4 regions of the Streptomyces akebiae genome follow, and region 4 is predicted to be linked to each of the others. Evidence: riboswitches for the same ligand, from Rfam matches in the RefSeq annotation. Region 4 holds a riboswitch; each other region holds the start of a gene.
The links. Region 4 has a riboswitch for cyclic di-AMP ahead of K1J60_RS17750 (LysM peptidoglycan-binding domain-containing protein). Riboswitches for the same ligand answer to the same signal wherever they lie in the genome.

Region 1 (3,824 bases), 1.3 Mb from region 4:
CCCCACGGGCGTCTTCACCACCGCCCACAACGTCCGCTACCTCCGCGCCAAGGTCCTCCAGACCCAGCACACCCTCCCCCTGCACGAGCTGACGGGCGGCCTGACGGGCCTCTCGGCGGGCTGAGCCCCGCCAGCCCCCCGGCACCCGCTGCGCCCGCCCTCCCGCACCTCCTCCGGCAGGGCCTAGCCCACTCGGCCCCACCGACTAGCCCCGCCGCCCACCCCCGGAAACCCTGTATCCGTGGGGCAGCGAGAGGGCGCGAAGGACATGCGGGAGCCGGGTGGGCGTCGGTTCTCGTACGCCCGTACGCTCGCCCGCGCCCTTCCCGTGCTGTTGATCGCCGTCGGGCTCTTCTACGACCACTTCACCCCGCGCGAGTTCACCGCGGTGCCCTTCTTCACCGCCGCGCCCCTGGTGACGGCCCCGCTCTTCACGCTGTACGGCACGGTGATCGTCGGCGCCGTGTCGGTGGCCGGCATCAGCGCCGTACGCGTCTATTACGAAGACTCCGGCCACGAGGACGCGATCACCGAGATCGTCACGGTCGCCACCGTCGCCGTACTGGCCGTCCTGATCAACCGCCTCGTCCGCCGCAGCGACGCCCGCCTCGCCACGGCCCGGGAGGTCGCCGAGGCCGCCCAGCGGGCCGTACTGCCGGTGCCGCAGGAGCGGATCGGCGGGCTGGAGATCGCCGCGCGGTACGAGGCCGCGCAGGCCGGGGCGTCGATCGGCGGCGATCTGTACGCGGTGCAGGACTCACCCCACGGCGTACGGCTGATCGTCGGCGACGTACGCGGCAAGGGGCTGGGGGCGGTGTCGGCGGTGGCGGTGCTGATCGGGGCGTTCCGGGAGGCGGCCGAGCAGGAGGCGACGCTCGAAGCGGTGGTCCAGCGGCTGGAACGGGCGCTGGCCCGGGAGGGGACGCGGCGGGAGGCCACGCGAAGGGACGCGGCGGTGGAGTTCGAGGGGTTCGTGACGGCCGTGCTCGCGGAGTTCCCGCACGGCGCGGGCCACGCCCGGATCGTCAACCGGGGCCACCCCTCCCCCCTGATGCTGCACGCCGACGGCACCCTGTGCACGCTGGACGCCCCGCAGCCCGCGCTGCCGCTCGGCATGGACGACCTGGGCACCTGGCCCGACCGCGCGGAGGACACCGTGTTCCCGCCCGGAGCCACGCTGCTCTTCTACACCGACGGCCTCTCCGAGGCGCGGGACGCGCACGGCGTCTTCTACGACCCGGCCGCACGCCTCGCCGGCCGTGTCTTCACCGCCCCGCGCACCCTGCTGACGACGCTCGCGGAGGAGGTGCGCCGACACACGGGTGACCGCACCACGGACGACATGGCCCTCCTGGCGGTCCGCCGCCCTTGAGGTGCCGAGGCCACCGAGATCGCCGCCCGCACCGTGCCCCCCGAGTACCGATGTCACTGAGCGTGTCCGTCCAGCCGTTCTCCGTATAACAACTGACGACACGTCAGGGCGACTGTTACTCGTGAGTCAAGGTCAACTCGCCCGTTTTCGGCCCCTCATGACCCGTAAAGTCCAGCGGGAAAGCCGGAACGATCATTAAGAACAGCTTGGAATGGAGTACTCGCGTCTATTAACGTTCGATAACGCAGCGCGGTCGTCCCAGCCGTCACAAGAGACGGCTCCGTGCTCACGCGTCGAATCCCGCAAGGGAACCGGGGAACCACCACCCTGGGGTGAATCGCACGGAAACCGCCGTGGCAGTACGCACGACCGGTTTACGCGCGTAGGAGACCTTCCTGCTCCGAACCCGTCAGCTAACCCGGTAGGCGAAAAGGAAGGAAGGAGTACGCCCACGTGGCGTCGAACCGGTCCGCGACCGAAGCCCCGTTCGTGCCGACCCAACGCGACGGCGAGAGCCAGACGTTCGGCTACGGCAGCTACAACAGCGACAACGAGGGCCCCTGGCAGGAGTGGAATCCGGGCGAGGACACCCTGCGCCCCGTCCGCGGCCGGCATCGCGTCGCCAAGAAGAGCGGCGTACTCGCACGGGGCGGACTGGCCCGCAGCTCCACCGTTCTCGGCGTCGGTGTCATAGCCGCCGTCAGCGGTGCCGGGATGGCCAGCGCGCAGTCCGGCAAGGCCCCGGTCTCCATATCGATGCCCGACATGCCGAACGTCGGCTCGGTCTTCGAGGACGAGCCCGACGAGCCGGAGCCCCAGGGCTCCTCCTCCCCCCTCAGCAGCGCGGGTCTGATCGCCGCCGACACCGAGCAGGGCACCGCCGACGCCGGCGAGGCGCTGCGCGCCCGCATCATGGCGCAGGCCGAGTCCCAGCAGGACGCCTTCGACAAGGCCGCCGCCGAGGCCGCGCAGACCGCCGCCGCGGAGAAGGCCGCCGAGCAGGCGGCCAAGGAGAAGAAGGAAGCCGAGGCCAAGGAGGCGGCCGCCCAGAAGAAGGCGGAGGAGGAGGCCGCGGCCAAGAAGGAAGCCGAGCGCCTCGCCGCCCTGGCCAAGCAGTTCACCCTTCCCACCTCCTCGTACACCCTCACCTCCACCTTCGGTCAGGCCGGCCCGTACTGGTCCTCCGGCTACCACACCGGCCTCGACTTCGCGGCCCCCACCGGCACCCTCATCAAGGCCGTCCACAGCGGCACCATCACGCAGGCCGGCTACGAGGGCTCCTACGGCTACAAGACCGTCCTCACTCTCGATGACGGCACCGAGATCTGGTACGCCCACCAGTCCTCCATCGGCGTCAGCGTCGGCCAGAAGGTCGCCACCGGGGACGTCATCGGCCGCGTCGGTGCCACCGGCAACGTCACCGGCGCCCACCTCCACATGGAGGTCCACCCCGGCGGCTCCAGCAGCGGCATCGACCCGGCGGCCTGGCTCCGCAGCAAGGGCCTCACCCCGTAGCCCGCCGCCACCCCACACAGAACCAGCGACGCCGCGTCCGCCCTCGGGCCCACGCGGCGTTCGTCTTGTTCTCCCGGAGAAGGGACGGCAAGCATGGCGAAGAGCGCACTCCTGGTGATGGACGTCCAACGGGACGTCGTGGCCATCGCCGACGACGGTTCCGGATATCTGCCGCGCCTGCGCAGGGCGATCGACGGAGCCCGGGCGGCCGACATTCCCGTGATCTACGTGGTGATGGGGTTACGGCCGGGCGATCCGCAGGTCAGCCCCCGCAACAAGGTGATGGCGAACGTCCTGCGGGCCGGCCTGTTCACCGAGGGTGAGCCCGGCACCGAGATCCACGACGACGTCGCGCCCCGGCAGGGCGAGGTCGTGGTCACCAAGAGACGGGGAAGCGCGTTCTCGGGCAGCGACCTCGACCTGGTGCTCAGGGCCCGCGACATCGACAGCCTCGTCCTCACCGGCATCGCCACCAGCGCCGTGGTGCTGTCCACCCTGTGGCACGCCGTCGACCTGGACTTCGGCCTCACGGTCCTGGCGGACGCCTGCCTCGACACCGACCCCGAGGTCCACGCGATGCTCACCGAGAGGCTGTTCCCGCAGTGGGCCGAGGTCCTCACCGTCGAGGGCTGGCTCGGGGCCATCGCGCCGCGTTAGCGCGCGCCGTGCCGGTGGCGATGGGGAATGCGGGTGGCGTCCGGTCCGATCGTTGACCTCGGAGAGGACGTCTCTTCGCAAGCTGGGCAGATCCGAGCGCCGCCGGGGCGGTGGGCCGACGGCGTCACCAACCTCTCCGAACGGCACACCTAGGGCCCTCCTGAGAGATAGGGGTTGTACGCGGGATACGACACCGCCCCGTGGACCACGGGCTGCGCGTACACCGACCCGTACCCCCCGAACGCCCCGTACCCGTACCCATGTCCGTACCCGTACCCGT
Region 2 (3,824 bases), 240 kb from region 4:
GTGCGCTGCCACGTGGAGTCCACGTCCTCTCCGTACGACCGCCGTCCGCAGTACGAACATCGTCTGTCCGTACGGACCGCCTGGGGGGAGCGGTTACGCGTCCGGCGGCGGCCCGCACAGGGGGAGCGGGACGCCGCCGGACCTTTCTCGGCGGTGGTGGCCGACTGCCGCCCCTGGCCCGGGCGGCGGTGGGGAGCCGGTCACCTGAGGGAGGACGCTAAACCTGGCTGTGATGGCTCGGTAACGCGTTGTACGGAAGTGGCGCGCACCGACAATGAGGTGACCGTATGTGACCGAGATCCTGGCCTGGCGTCGCCGACTTCACGCTGTGCGATGACCGATGCGGCGATTTCGGACCGGGCGGAGGAGGGGCGGTGCTATGGAGCGCATATATGCAAGATCATCAGGGGGCCGTTCGCCGGTCCCGTCCCGCCCGCACCCGGTGCCCCACGACCTTCGGGCGCCTCATTAGGCTCCGCGCATGGACGTACTCATCCACATCCTCGTCGCCCTCCACATCATCGGCATCGCCTCCCTCCTGGGTGGTTTCCTCACCCAGATGAAGGCCATGGGCCAGGGCACCGCCCGCTTCGTCCCCGCGATGCTGCACGGTGCCCTCACCATGCTCGTCACCGGCGTCCTCCTCGTCGGTCTCAACCAGGCGGACGACCAGCCCGTCAACAACATCAAGATCGGCGTCAAGCTCGCCCTGCTGATCGTGATCCTCGGCCTGGTCTACGTGAAACGCGACGAGGAGACGGTGGAGAAGCCGATCTTCGCCCTGGTGGGCGCGCTGACCACCGCGAACGTCTTCATCGCGGTGCTCTGGACCTGAGTGCCCCCGTGTGAGCCCGTCCTGCCCGCGATGGCATCGGGACGGCTGAGCCGGGATCCCCGGGATGGCGCCGACCGTGCGGACCGGCGCCCCCTGTCCTGCCCCGGTTACGCCGGGCGCACCACGCTGTGGATCGAGGACTCCCCGTCGTAGAAGATCGACTCCTCGCGGACGTACGTGCCCGGCTTGGGGGCGTGGATCATCATGCCGTTGCCGATGTAGAGGCCGACGTGGCCGATGTTGTCGTAGAAGAAGACGAGGTCGCCCGGCTTGGCGTCGGCCAGGGAGACGGTGGTGCCAGCCTCGACCTGGTCGTAGGTGGTGCGCGGGAGGTCGACCCCGGCGGCCTTCCAGGCGGCCTGCGTGAGGCCGGAGCAGTCGTAGGAGCCGGGGCCGGTGGCGCCCCAGACATACGGCTTGCCGATCTGCGCGCGGGCGAAGGCGAGGGCCTTGGTGGCCTTCGAGGCGTATGTGGAGTCCTCGACCGGGGCTGTGGTCCCGGTGGTGCCCGGCGATGTCTCCGTGCCGGTGGCGGTCCCTCCCTGGACCTCCTGGGCCTCCTGGGTCTCCTGGGCGCTCTGCGTCTCCTGGCGCGCCTGTGCCGCCTGCTGCCGCGCGAGCTCTTCCGCCTTGCGGTCGGCCTCCTCCTGCTCGCGCTGTTCGATCGCGGCGAGCCGGGCCTTCTCCTCGGCGGTGAGGGTGGAGAGCAGTTCGCGGGCCTCGGCGAGCTTCGCCTGGACCTTGGCCTTGCTGGTCTTGAGGGCGTTCTGCGACTCGGTGAGCTTTTCGAGGCTGTCGCTCGCCGTCCGGCGCTGCTCCGCCGCGTCGGCCTGCTGGGTGACGTACGCGTCGACGGCTACCTTCTGACGGTCCGTCAACCGGTCCATGAGCTGGTTCTGGTCGAAGTAGTCCTGCGGGTTGTCCGCCAGGAGCAGTGAGGCCTGGTCGGGGGTGGCCGCGCCGGTGCGGTACTGGGCCGCCGCGAACGAGCCCAGCTCCTCCCGCGCCTCGTTGAGCTTCTCCGCGCGCTTGGCGACGTCGTCGAGGAGGGTGTCGACCTTCTTCTTCTGCTTGGTCGTCCTCTCCTTGGCCGCGTTGTAGTTCTCGGTCGCCGACCCGGCCTGGCGGTAGAGGTCGTCGACCTTCTTCTCGACCTCCTCCAGGCTCGGCCTGTCGTCGGCGGAGGGTGCGGCGGTGGCCGTCTGGGAGAGCAGAGCCACGGAGGTCAGTGCGGCCGTGGCGAGAGCGGGGGTGCGTATGCCCGCGCGCGTCCGGCCGGTCGGACGCGGCTTGCGGTGCGGCGCCATGGTGCGGCGTCTCCTTCCGTTGTCCGCCTACCGGGTTAGCTGTCGGGTTCGGGCGCAAGCTTCGGAAGGTTTGCCCTACGGCCCTTGCCGCGTACGGCGGTCGGGTCGATTCACCCCAGAGGTCGGTGGGTCCCCGGCTCCGGCGCCGCAAGCGGCGTACCGGATTCGGCGGAGGCCGTGCGGCCCGGCGACGTTCGCCGGTTGTGTCGTACGGCCCAAGAGAAGAAGCTAGCCAACTCGTGTGGCCCGTGTGAAGGTTGATGTTCGATATGCCCGATACGTTTTCGTGACCTTAGCCTCTTCCGCGCGATGGGCGGTACGCTCGATCGCTCACCGTCGTGAGGTGTACGCGGTGAGTGGTGCGTGCGGACTTCCCGGGGCGGCCCCTGGCTGTCAGTGGGGGCGCCTAGACTCGGAGAGCGATGAGCAGCCTCTTTGACGACAGCTTCCTGGCGGACCTCCAGGCCCCCCGCGGCCACGCGGAGGAGCCCCCGCCGCCGCCCGAGGACGATCACGTACCGGAGCCGCTTCCGGACGATCTGTTCGGCGGGAAGTTCGACGTGCCACCGGACCGGGACGCCTACTACCGGGGCGGTGCCCCCCGCCCGGCTCTCGACGCGGCGGCCCTCCTGGACGGGCTGAACGAGAACCAGCGCGCGGCCGTGGTGCACGCCGGGTCACCTCTGCTCATCGTCGCCGGCGCCGGTTCCGGCAAGACCCGGGTGCTCACCCACCGCATCGCCCACCTGCTCGGCGAGCGCCATGTCCACCCGGGCCAGATCCTCGCGATCACCTTCACCAACAAGGCCGCCGGTGAGATGAAGGAGCGCGTCGAGCAGCTCGTCGGCCCGCGCGCGAACGCGATGTGGGTCATGACCTTCCACAGCGCGTGCGTCCGGATCCTGCGGCGCGAGTCGAAGAAGCTCGGCTTCACGTCCTCCTTCTCGATCTACGACGCCGCCGACAGCAAGCGGCTGATGGCGCTCGTCTGCCGTGATCTGGACCTCGACCCGAAGCGCTTCCCGCCCAAGTCCTTCAGCGCCAAGATCTCGAACCTGAAGAACGAGCTGATCGACGAGGAGGACTTCGCCGCCCAGGCCGCCGACGGCTTCGAGAAGACCCTCGCCCAGGCCTACGCGCTCTACCAGTCCCGCCTCCGCGAGGCGAACGCACTCGACTTCGACGACCTGATCATGACGACGGTCAATCTGCTGCGCGCCTTCCCGGACGTCGCCGAGCACTACCGCCGTCGCTTCCGTCATGTCCTCGTCGACGAGTACCAGGACACCAATCACGCCCAGTACGCCCTGGTCAGAGAGCTGGTCGGCACCTCCGAGCACCCGGTGGACGTGCCGCCGGCCGAGTGGGACGTACCTCCGGCCGAGCTCTGCGTCGTGGGTGACGCGGACCAGTCGATCTACGCCTTCCGCGGCGCGACCATCCGCAACATCCTCCAGTTCGAGGAGGACTACCCGAACGCGACCACGATCCTGCTGGAGCAGAACTACCGCTCCACGCAGACCATCCTGAGCGCGGCCAACGCGGTCATCGAGCGCAACGAGTCCCGCCGCCCGAAGAACCTGTGGACCAACGCCGGCGCGGGCGCGCAGATCACCGGTTACGTCGCCGACACCGAGCACGACGAGGCCCAGTTCGTCGCCGACGAGATAGACCGCCTGACG
Region 3 (3,824 bases), 3.0 Mb from region 4:
CCCAGCCGACGAACCGCCCGTCGGGCCCGGGGTCGCCGACGCCCTCGGTGAAGCTGTCCCCCAGCGCCACGTACGACCCGATCATTGCTCTGCTGCCATTCGAATCGTCTGCCACATCGGGCCATGATTCACCTTCGGATGTGACCTACGCGACCGTAATAAGCACTTGACGGACGGTGAGATAGACCACGTGTCAAGTGTTGGTCAACCCGGAATACCCACGTCGCGTCGGTGGGGCCCCCACACACGGAAGTCCTCGATCCGGAAGTGGCTCCAGGTGGTCCGGAAGGCGAAATGCCCACTCGTGTACGGCTCGGGATCGCGGTAGTCGAACACGAGCCGTCCGTTGTTCCACCACCGGACCCTCGACCCGTCCGAGACGATCCGCACGCGATGCGGCTCGTTCGCGACGAGCAGCGGCTCGGTGTAGTCGTAGATCAGCGGCCGCACCCCCGCCTCACCCACATAGCGCCGCAACCGCGTCGTCGTATTGGTGTTGGCCCCGTACCCGACGTAGTACGTCTTCAGATGGTCGTACTCGGCGAGCGCGCCCCCTCGTGGAGTGGCGAAGAGATCGTCGGGCGATCGCACGTCGACGGCGTTCCAGAAGTTGTTCAGATCGGACACCCGGTCGTTGACCCCGCCCGCGGAGACCGGCGTGGCCGTGTACTCGACGGCGTACGGCCCTCGCAGCCTGCGCTTGAACCAGAGCGTGGCCCCGGCCGGTACGTCGACCTCCAGCACACCGCGCGAGGCCGTGACCGTACCGCCCCGCTCCAACTCCACGGCCCACCGCCCGAGTCCGTGCCGGAAGTCGTCGGCGGCGATCAGCCGGCCACGGCCCCGCGACGTGTGGGCGGACGCGGTCCCCGCCGGAGCGACGGCCGCGAGGGCGGCACCGGCGGCGAGTGCTCCGAAAGCTCTACGGGTGGTCATACGACACCCCTTCTGTCCCCGTGCCGGTTCTGTCCCCGTGCCGACACGACATCGTAGAAAGCGCTTGTGGAGATCACTCTGACCGCACACCCCGGCCACTGTCGAGACGTCGATCAGCCATGCCGCACAACCGCAATGCGGTGACCACGGAGTCGCCACGCCCGATCGCGGCCCCTGCCCCTGCCCCCTGTTGGTGCGCGACCCCGCCTGCTATCCGGGAACGTCGAAGGCCGGACCCCGAGTCACGGGGTCCGGCCTTCGACGGGTGCGGCGGCGTGGGTCAGATGCCGACGCCCTTCGAGCGGAGGTAGGCCAGAGGGTCGATGTCCGCACCGTAGTTGGGGGTGGTGCGGATCTCGAAGTGGAGGTGCGGCCCGGTGACGTTGCCGGTCGCGCCCGAGAGGCCTATCTGCTGGCCGCCGCTGACGGACTGACCCGCGGAGACGGAGATCGAGGACAGGTGGGCGTACTGGGCGTAGTAGCCGTCGGCGAGCTTGATGACCACCTGGTTGCCGTACGCGCCGCCCCAGCCGGCGGAGACGACGGTGCCCGCGCCCACGGCCTTGAGGCTGGTCCCGGTCGGGGCCACGAAGTCGACGCCCGTGTGGTAGCCGCTGGACCACATGCTGCCGGCGGTCTTGTACGCGGTACCGACGGTCGCGCCCTGGATGGGCCGGCTGAAGCCGGAGCTGCCGGTCGTCGAGGACTGGCCGCTCGCCGTGGAGGTCGACGCCTGGGTGTCCTTCGACTCCTGCTTCGCGGAACCGGAGGACTTCGACGACTTGGAGGACTCGGTGGACTTCGAGGACTGCGACAGTTGCGGCTTCGACGACGAGCGTGACGTCTCGCTCGACGCGGCCCGCTCACCGATCGACAGCTTCAGCCCCGGGTGGATGAGGGAGGGATCGGAGCCGATCGCCTCACGGTTGTCCGAGTACAGCCGCTTCCAGCCACCCTCGACATCCTGCTCGTCCGCGATCTTCGCGAGGTAGTCGCCGACCTTCACCGAGTAGGTCTTAGTCGCCGCCTTCTTGGTGGTGGTCTTCTCCGCCTGCGCGGCCTTCTCGGCCTGCTCCAACCGAGCGCCCGCCTCGGCCGCGGCCTTCTCGGGGGTGATCGTGGCCGTCTTCTCGGAGACACCGGAAACGGCGGCCGCCGGGGTCGCGGCGTGGGCGCCGGCGGCACCGATCAGCGGCAGCGCGAGCGCCGCGCCACCGGTCCCGGCGGCGGCGATCGAGCGAGTGAAGCGCTGGGACTTCGGACGGCGGTGCTTACCCTTCGCGGGCATGGCGAATTCCTCTCCGTCGCCTGCGAGGTGAGCTGTCGGGTGCGGACTGGAGATGTCCGGCCGTGCTTGCGCACGGCTGTACCCCTAGCCGTTCCGGAGACCGGAACAGGCGGTGATTCCTGTGGGTCCCCCGCTCCTGCCGTGGATCGGGTCGGTACGCGGCTCCGGTCGGCGGCAGGATTGGGCGTCCGTCCGGATTGACGCCGAACGTAAGCGACTTGTGCCCACAGGTACAACCATTGGGACTTCCTGTGCGTCTTCCTCCCTGATCCTTACTTCAATTCACCATCACGCTCCGTAATAGACAGGTCTTGGGCGCATTCCAACCTCCCTGGAAATCCATACGAATTACGTGGACATGACGGCAACGGAACGTCACGAATATGACGCTGCTCACGCACCTACGACTCAGTAGGCTTTATTCCAGGCCTTGTTGGAATTACAGCTGCATTTCGGACAGATCGCTCAAGTGCGCCGAAGGCGGATAACTGTCGCATCGAAGTCACCACGCAGCCCCGTCCGCAATCCGTGATGCGCCAGCACGGCACCCCGGTACGTTTCGCCCGTTTCGCGGCACTCGTACGTCCCCGTCGGATCCAGCCCGCGCAGCCGGAGCGGGGCGAGCGGCTCACCGTAGTGCTGCGCCTGGAGCCAGGCGAGGACGACGACCTCGTCACCGTGGACGTACTGCACGGCACTCAGCCCCCCTGCGGGAGGACGCAGCCGATACAGGTCACCGCGCTGCACGACCGGCCGGATCTCCTTGTACAGCTGCACCCACTCCCGGGCCTCGGCCAGCTCCTCCTCACTCCACTCGGCGAGGTCACCGCCGACCCCGAGCACACCCGCCATGGCACTGACGAACCGGAACCGCAGCGAGCTGACCCGCCCGTTGAGCTGGTTGTTCGGGCTGTCGGTGACCCACGCGGCCATGGTCCGGGCCGGATGGATCTGGGTGAAGCCGTGCTGGATGGCGAGCCGGTCGAGAGGATCGGTGTTGTCGGAGGTCCACACCTGGTCCGTCCGCGCCATGACGCCGAGGTCGATCCGGCCGCCGCCGCCCGAGCACGACTCGAAGGCCACCCCCGGGTGCGCGGCCCGCAACCGGTCCAGCAGTGCGTAGAAGGCGTGCACGTGCTCGACCCACAGCTTCTGCGGATAGGGCTCACCGGGCCAGCCCGCGTCGGTGAAGCAGCGGTTGAAGTCCCACTTCACATAGTCGATCGGCGCGCTGGACAGGAGGGTGTCGAGCCGTTCCCAGAGGTATTCCTGGACGTCCTCGCGCGCGAGATTGAGTACGAGCTGATTACGCAGTTCCGTCCGCTTTCGCCCCGGTTGGAACTGTGCCCATTCAGGATGCGCCCGGTACAGCTCACTGTCCGGATTGACCATTTCCGGCTCGACCCAGATACCGAACTGCATCCCGAGGGCGTGCACCTGGTCGGCGAGCGGCCGCAGCCCCTTCGGGAAGCGGTCCGGATTCGGCGTCCAGTCGCCGAGGCCTGCCCGGTCGCTCGTCCGCGCCCCGAACCAGCCGTCGTCCACCACGAACAGCTCGACCCCCATGGCCGCCGCCCGCCGCGCGAGGGCCCCCTGCTGT
Region 4 (3,824 bases):
GGTGCCGTGGGGCGGTCGGGATGCCGGACGTCGTCCGGTTCGAGTCGAACCGATGGGGCGCGGCATCCGTATTCTCTGATCATGGCCGCTCCCACCGCATATTCACTCATCGCCACTGACCTGGACGGAACGCTCCTGCGCAGTGACGACACGCTCTCCGACCGGTCCCTCGCCGCGCTGGCGCGGGCCACGGAGGCCGGGGCCCAGCACCTCGTGGTGACGGGACGGCCGGCACCGAGAGTGCGCCCCCTCTTCGACGACCTCGGCAGCAGGGGGCTCGCGGTGTGCGGACAGGGCGCGCAGTTGTACGACCCCGGCGCGGACCGACTGCTCTGGTCGGTCACCCTGGACAGGGAACTCGCCGAGACCGCGCTCGGCAAGATCGAGGCGGAGGTCGGTCAGGTGTACGCGGCGGTCGACCAGGACGGCGTCGACGGCCTCACCCTGATCGAGCCCGGCTACCTCATGCCGCACCCCACACTGCCCGCGGTGCGGGTGCCGCGCCGCGACGACCTGTGGTGCGAGCCGATCAGCAAGGTGCTGCTGCGCCATCCCTATCTGTCGGACGACGAGTTGGCCTCGGCGGCGCGGATGGCGGTCGGTTCGCTGGCGACGGTCACCATGTCGGGGCCCGGCACCGTCGAACTCCAGCCGTGCGGCATCACCAAGGCGACGGGCCTCGCGCTGGCCGCCGACCATCTCGGTCTGTCCCCGGACGAGACCATCGCCTTCGGTGACATGCCCAACGACATCCCGATGTTCGACTGGGCCGCGCACGGCGTCGCCATGGCCAACGCCCACCCCGAACTCAAGGCCGTCGCCGACGAGGTGACCCTCTCCAACGAGGACGACGGGATCGCGGTCGTGCTGGACCGGCTGTTCGGCTGAACAAACGTTCCCCTGGGCCCGCCGGCCCAGGGGAACGAGTGCGGAGTGGGTGGGGCTCAGTACGGGCCGAACACGTTGTCGATCGAGCCGTACCGGTCGGCGGCGTAGTTGCAGGCCGCCGTGATGTTCGCGACCGGGTCGTACGGGTCGTACGGGGTGCCGGACACGTGGTACGCGGCGAACGTCGGGTCGATGACCTGGAGGAGGCCCTTCGACGGGGTGCCCGCGGCCGCGTTGGAGTCCCAGTTGTTGATCGCCAGCGGGTTGCCCGAGGACTCGCGCATGATGTTGCGGTGGATCCCGTTGTATGTCCCGGGAATTCCCTTTTGCGCCATGATGTCCAGCGACTCGCGGATCCAGCCGTCGAGGTTGTTCGGGTACGTCTTGACCGACGCCTGCGTGGCCGTGGTGGTCTTCGAGGCCGTCGACGACTTCTTCGCCGTGGCCGCCTTCGTCCCGTTCACCTTCAGCTTCAGGCCCGGGCGGATCAGGGCCGGGTTGTCGCCGACGGCGGCGCGGTTGTCCTTGTAGAGCCGCTGCCAGCCGCCCTTGACGCCGTGCTTCCGGGCGATGGAGGAGAGCGTGTCGCCGGAGACCACGGTGTAGGTCGCGGACTTGGGCTGCGCCACGGCGGGGGCGGACTGCGGGGCCGACTGGACGGAGCCGACGGCCTGGGCCGGGGTGGCGGCGCTCGCGGTCGTGGCGACCGTGAGCGGGAGGGCCAGGGCGGCCCCGCCCGTTCCGGCGGCGAGCACGCCACGGGTGAACGCGTTGCTTCTGGGACGGCGGTGTTTGCCTCGTGCGGGCATGGCGGATTCCTCTCCGTCGCCTGCGAGGTGAGCTGTCGGGTTCGGGCTGGAGATGCCCGGCCACGTGCGTCGCCTGGGCGGTCGCTGTGCGTGTCGCGTCCGCTGGGCGTACTGCGCGTGGCTTCACCCCTAGTCGGTCCGATGGGGGAAATGCCGGACCGGCGCTTACCTGGGTCCCCCGCTCCTGCCGTGCGTGGATGAGTGGTCAATGGGTGGGGAGTCCGGGCGGCGGCAGGATTCGGCGGTCCGTCCGGACGGGGTGTGAACGTATGCGAGAGCACACGATCGGAACAAGTCCCGGTTTGGCCGGTAGGTCTAGTTGACCTTGACTTTGGTGTGATTCGGCGGCAATTTCCGATGCGTGTTCCGGGGTCAACTTGCCTACCGCAAAGGGAAAGTCGACCTGGCGCCGGAAGGTTGCCCCGCCCGGGGCGGGTGACTCAACTCACGGGAGGAGTCGGGTGAAGTGCTCGCTATGCGGCAAATCGGTCAACTCGGACCAGGTGTTTGGGGACGCCTTCGGGGGTGTACCGGGGACCTCCGGGGGTCCGCGGGGTCCTCCGACGGCGGGGCCGGGGCCGGGGCGGGGGCCGGGGCGGGCCTCGCGCGGGTGCCGTACGCGCGTCGACCCGTGGGCGCTCGTGGTGATCGAAAGGTGACCGGATACGCTGACTCGGGTGATGGCAGCGACAGATCGACAAACTGTGTCATCGACCGTGAGAGCGACCCAGACCGACCGTGTGACCGTGTGACCGTCAGTAGACGTCAGCAGACAGGAGAACCCTCGTGACCGTCGTCGAGCCATTTGGGCTGAGCGCGCGGGACCAGGCTCTCGAAGCCGATGTCCAGGCCGGAATGGCGGCCGTCGAAGAGGGTCTGCTGGAGGCGACCAAGAGCGAGGTCCCCTTCATCCAGGAGGCCGCCCAGCATCTGCTGCGCGCGGGCGGCAAGCGGTTCCGCCCGCTGCTGGTGATGCTCGCGGCGCAGTTCGGCGACCCGTACGCGCCGGGTGTCGTGCCCTCGGCGGTCGTGGTCGAGCTGACCCATCTGGCCACGCTGTACCACGACGACGTGATGGACGAGGCCGAGGTGCGCCGGGGCGTGCCGAGCGCCAACGCCCGCTGGGACAACTCGCTCGCCGTCCTCACCGGCGACTTCCTCTTCGCCCGCGCCTCCCACGTCCTCGCCGATCTCGGCCCCGACGCCGTCCGCATCCAGGCCGAGGCCTTCGAACGGCTGGTCACCGGACAGATCCTGGAGACCGCCGGGCCGCGCGACGGACGCGACCCGATCGAGCACTACCTCGACGTGCTGGGCGGCAAGACCGGGTCGCTGGTCGCGGTCGCCGGACGGCTCGGCGCACTGATGGCCGGGGCCGACGAGACCGTGGTCGACGTGCTGACCCAGTACGGGGAGCGGCTCGGTGTCGCCTTCCAACTCGCCGACGACGTCCTCGACATCGCCTCCGACTCGCACGAGTCGGGCAAGACCCCCGGCACGGACCTCCGCGAGGGTGTGCCGACCATGCCGGTGCTGCGGCTGCGCGAGCGGGCGGGCCGACTGGGTCTGGCGGACGACATCGCCCTGTGTGAGCTGCTCGACTCCGACCTCACCGACGACGCCCGCCACGCCGAGGCCCTGGCCCGGCTCCGCGTCCACCCCGCCCTGGAGCAGGCCCGCCGCGACACCATCCGCTACGCGGAGGAGGCCCGCGCCGTGCTGGCCCCCCTGCCGGAGTGCGACGCGAAGGCGGCGCTGGTGGAGCTGTGCGACGCCGTGGTGCACCGCGCCGGCTAGTCACCCGGACCGGGTTCCCTCTGAGGCCAGCCCTCTGAGGCCAGCAGCCCTCTTGGGCCAGCCCTCTGAGGCGAGCCCCCGGATGCTGCCGCCTTCCAGGAGTGGGCGTCGGCGTCCCCTAGGGGTCCCTTAGGGGGCGCGATCCTGCCCGTCGGCGTCGTCCCCCACGGGCTGTGGGGAGGTGCCGCCCCGTCATGTCATCCCTGACGGGTCGCCATGTCATCCCGTAGCAGTACGTGGAGTTGAGTCCCGAGTCTGACGATTCCCTCCGGCCGATTTGGTCAGATGGGTATCACCACTCCTCACCGATTCGGGTGAGAATGGCGGCTC

Region 1: another riboswitch for cyclic di-AMP. It lies ahead of K1J60_RS23300 (M23 family metallopeptidase); the one in region 4 lies ahead of K1J60_RS17750 (LysM peptidoglycan-binding domain-containing protein).
Region 2: another riboswitch for cyclic di-AMP. It lies ahead of K1J60_RS16725 (C40 family peptidase); the one in region 4 lies ahead of K1J60_RS17750 (LysM peptidoglycan-binding domain-containing protein).
Region 3: another riboswitch for cyclic di-AMP. It lies ahead of K1J60_RS05260 (M23 family metallopeptidase); the one in region 4 lies ahead of K1J60_RS17750 (LysM peptidoglycan-binding domain-containing protein).

What each region holds. Positions count from the first base shown of each region.
Region 1 is NZ_CP080647.1:5,417,864-5,421,687, forward strand. Features, by position in the region: gene K1J60_RS23290 (GTP cyclohydrolase II) at 1-124, shown strand, start outside; gene K1J60_RS23295 (PP2C family protein-serine/threonine phosphatase) at 269-1,372, shown strand; cyclic di-AMP (ydaO/yuaA leader) riboswitch at 1,654-1,815, shown strand; gene K1J60_RS23300 (M23 family metallopeptidase) at 1,826-2,887, shown strand; gene K1J60_RS23305 (cysteine hydrolase family protein) at 2,981-3,544, shown strand; gene K1J60_RS23310 (PrsW family intramembrane metalloprotease) at 3,694-3,824, opposite strand, start outside.
Region 2 is NZ_CP080647.1:3,914,558-3,918,381, reverse strand. Features, by position in the region: gene K1J60_RS16735 (C40 family peptidase) at 1-12, opposite strand, end outside; gene K1J60_RS16730 (hypothetical protein) at 482-835, shown strand; gene K1J60_RS16725 (C40 family peptidase) at 943-2,142, opposite strand; cyclic di-AMP (ydaO/yuaA leader) riboswitch at 2,152-2,309, opposite strand; gene pcrA (DNA helicase PcrA) at 2,565-3,824, shown strand, end outside.
Region 3 is NZ_CP080647.1:1,182,368-1,186,191, forward strand. Features, by position in the region: gene K1J60_RS05250 (SGNH/GDSL hydrolase family protein) at 1-85, opposite strand, end outside; gene K1J60_RS05255 (DUF6250 domain-containing protein) at 205-936, opposite strand; gene K1J60_RS05260 (M23 family metallopeptidase) at 1,217-2,224, opposite strand; cyclic di-AMP (ydaO/yuaA leader) riboswitch at 2,229-2,387, opposite strand; gene K1J60_RS05265 (alpha-galactosidase) at 2,690-3,824, opposite strand, start outside.
Region 4 is NZ_CP080647.1:4,153,004-4,156,827, reverse strand. Features, by position in the region: gene K1J60_RS17755 (HAD family hydrolase) at 82-888, shown strand; gene K1J60_RS17750 (LysM peptidoglycan-binding domain-containing protein) at 945-1,697, opposite strand; cyclic di-AMP (ydaO/yuaA leader) riboswitch at 1,702-1,911, opposite strand; gene K1J60_RS17745 (polyprenyl synthetase family protein) at 2,484-3,494, shown strand.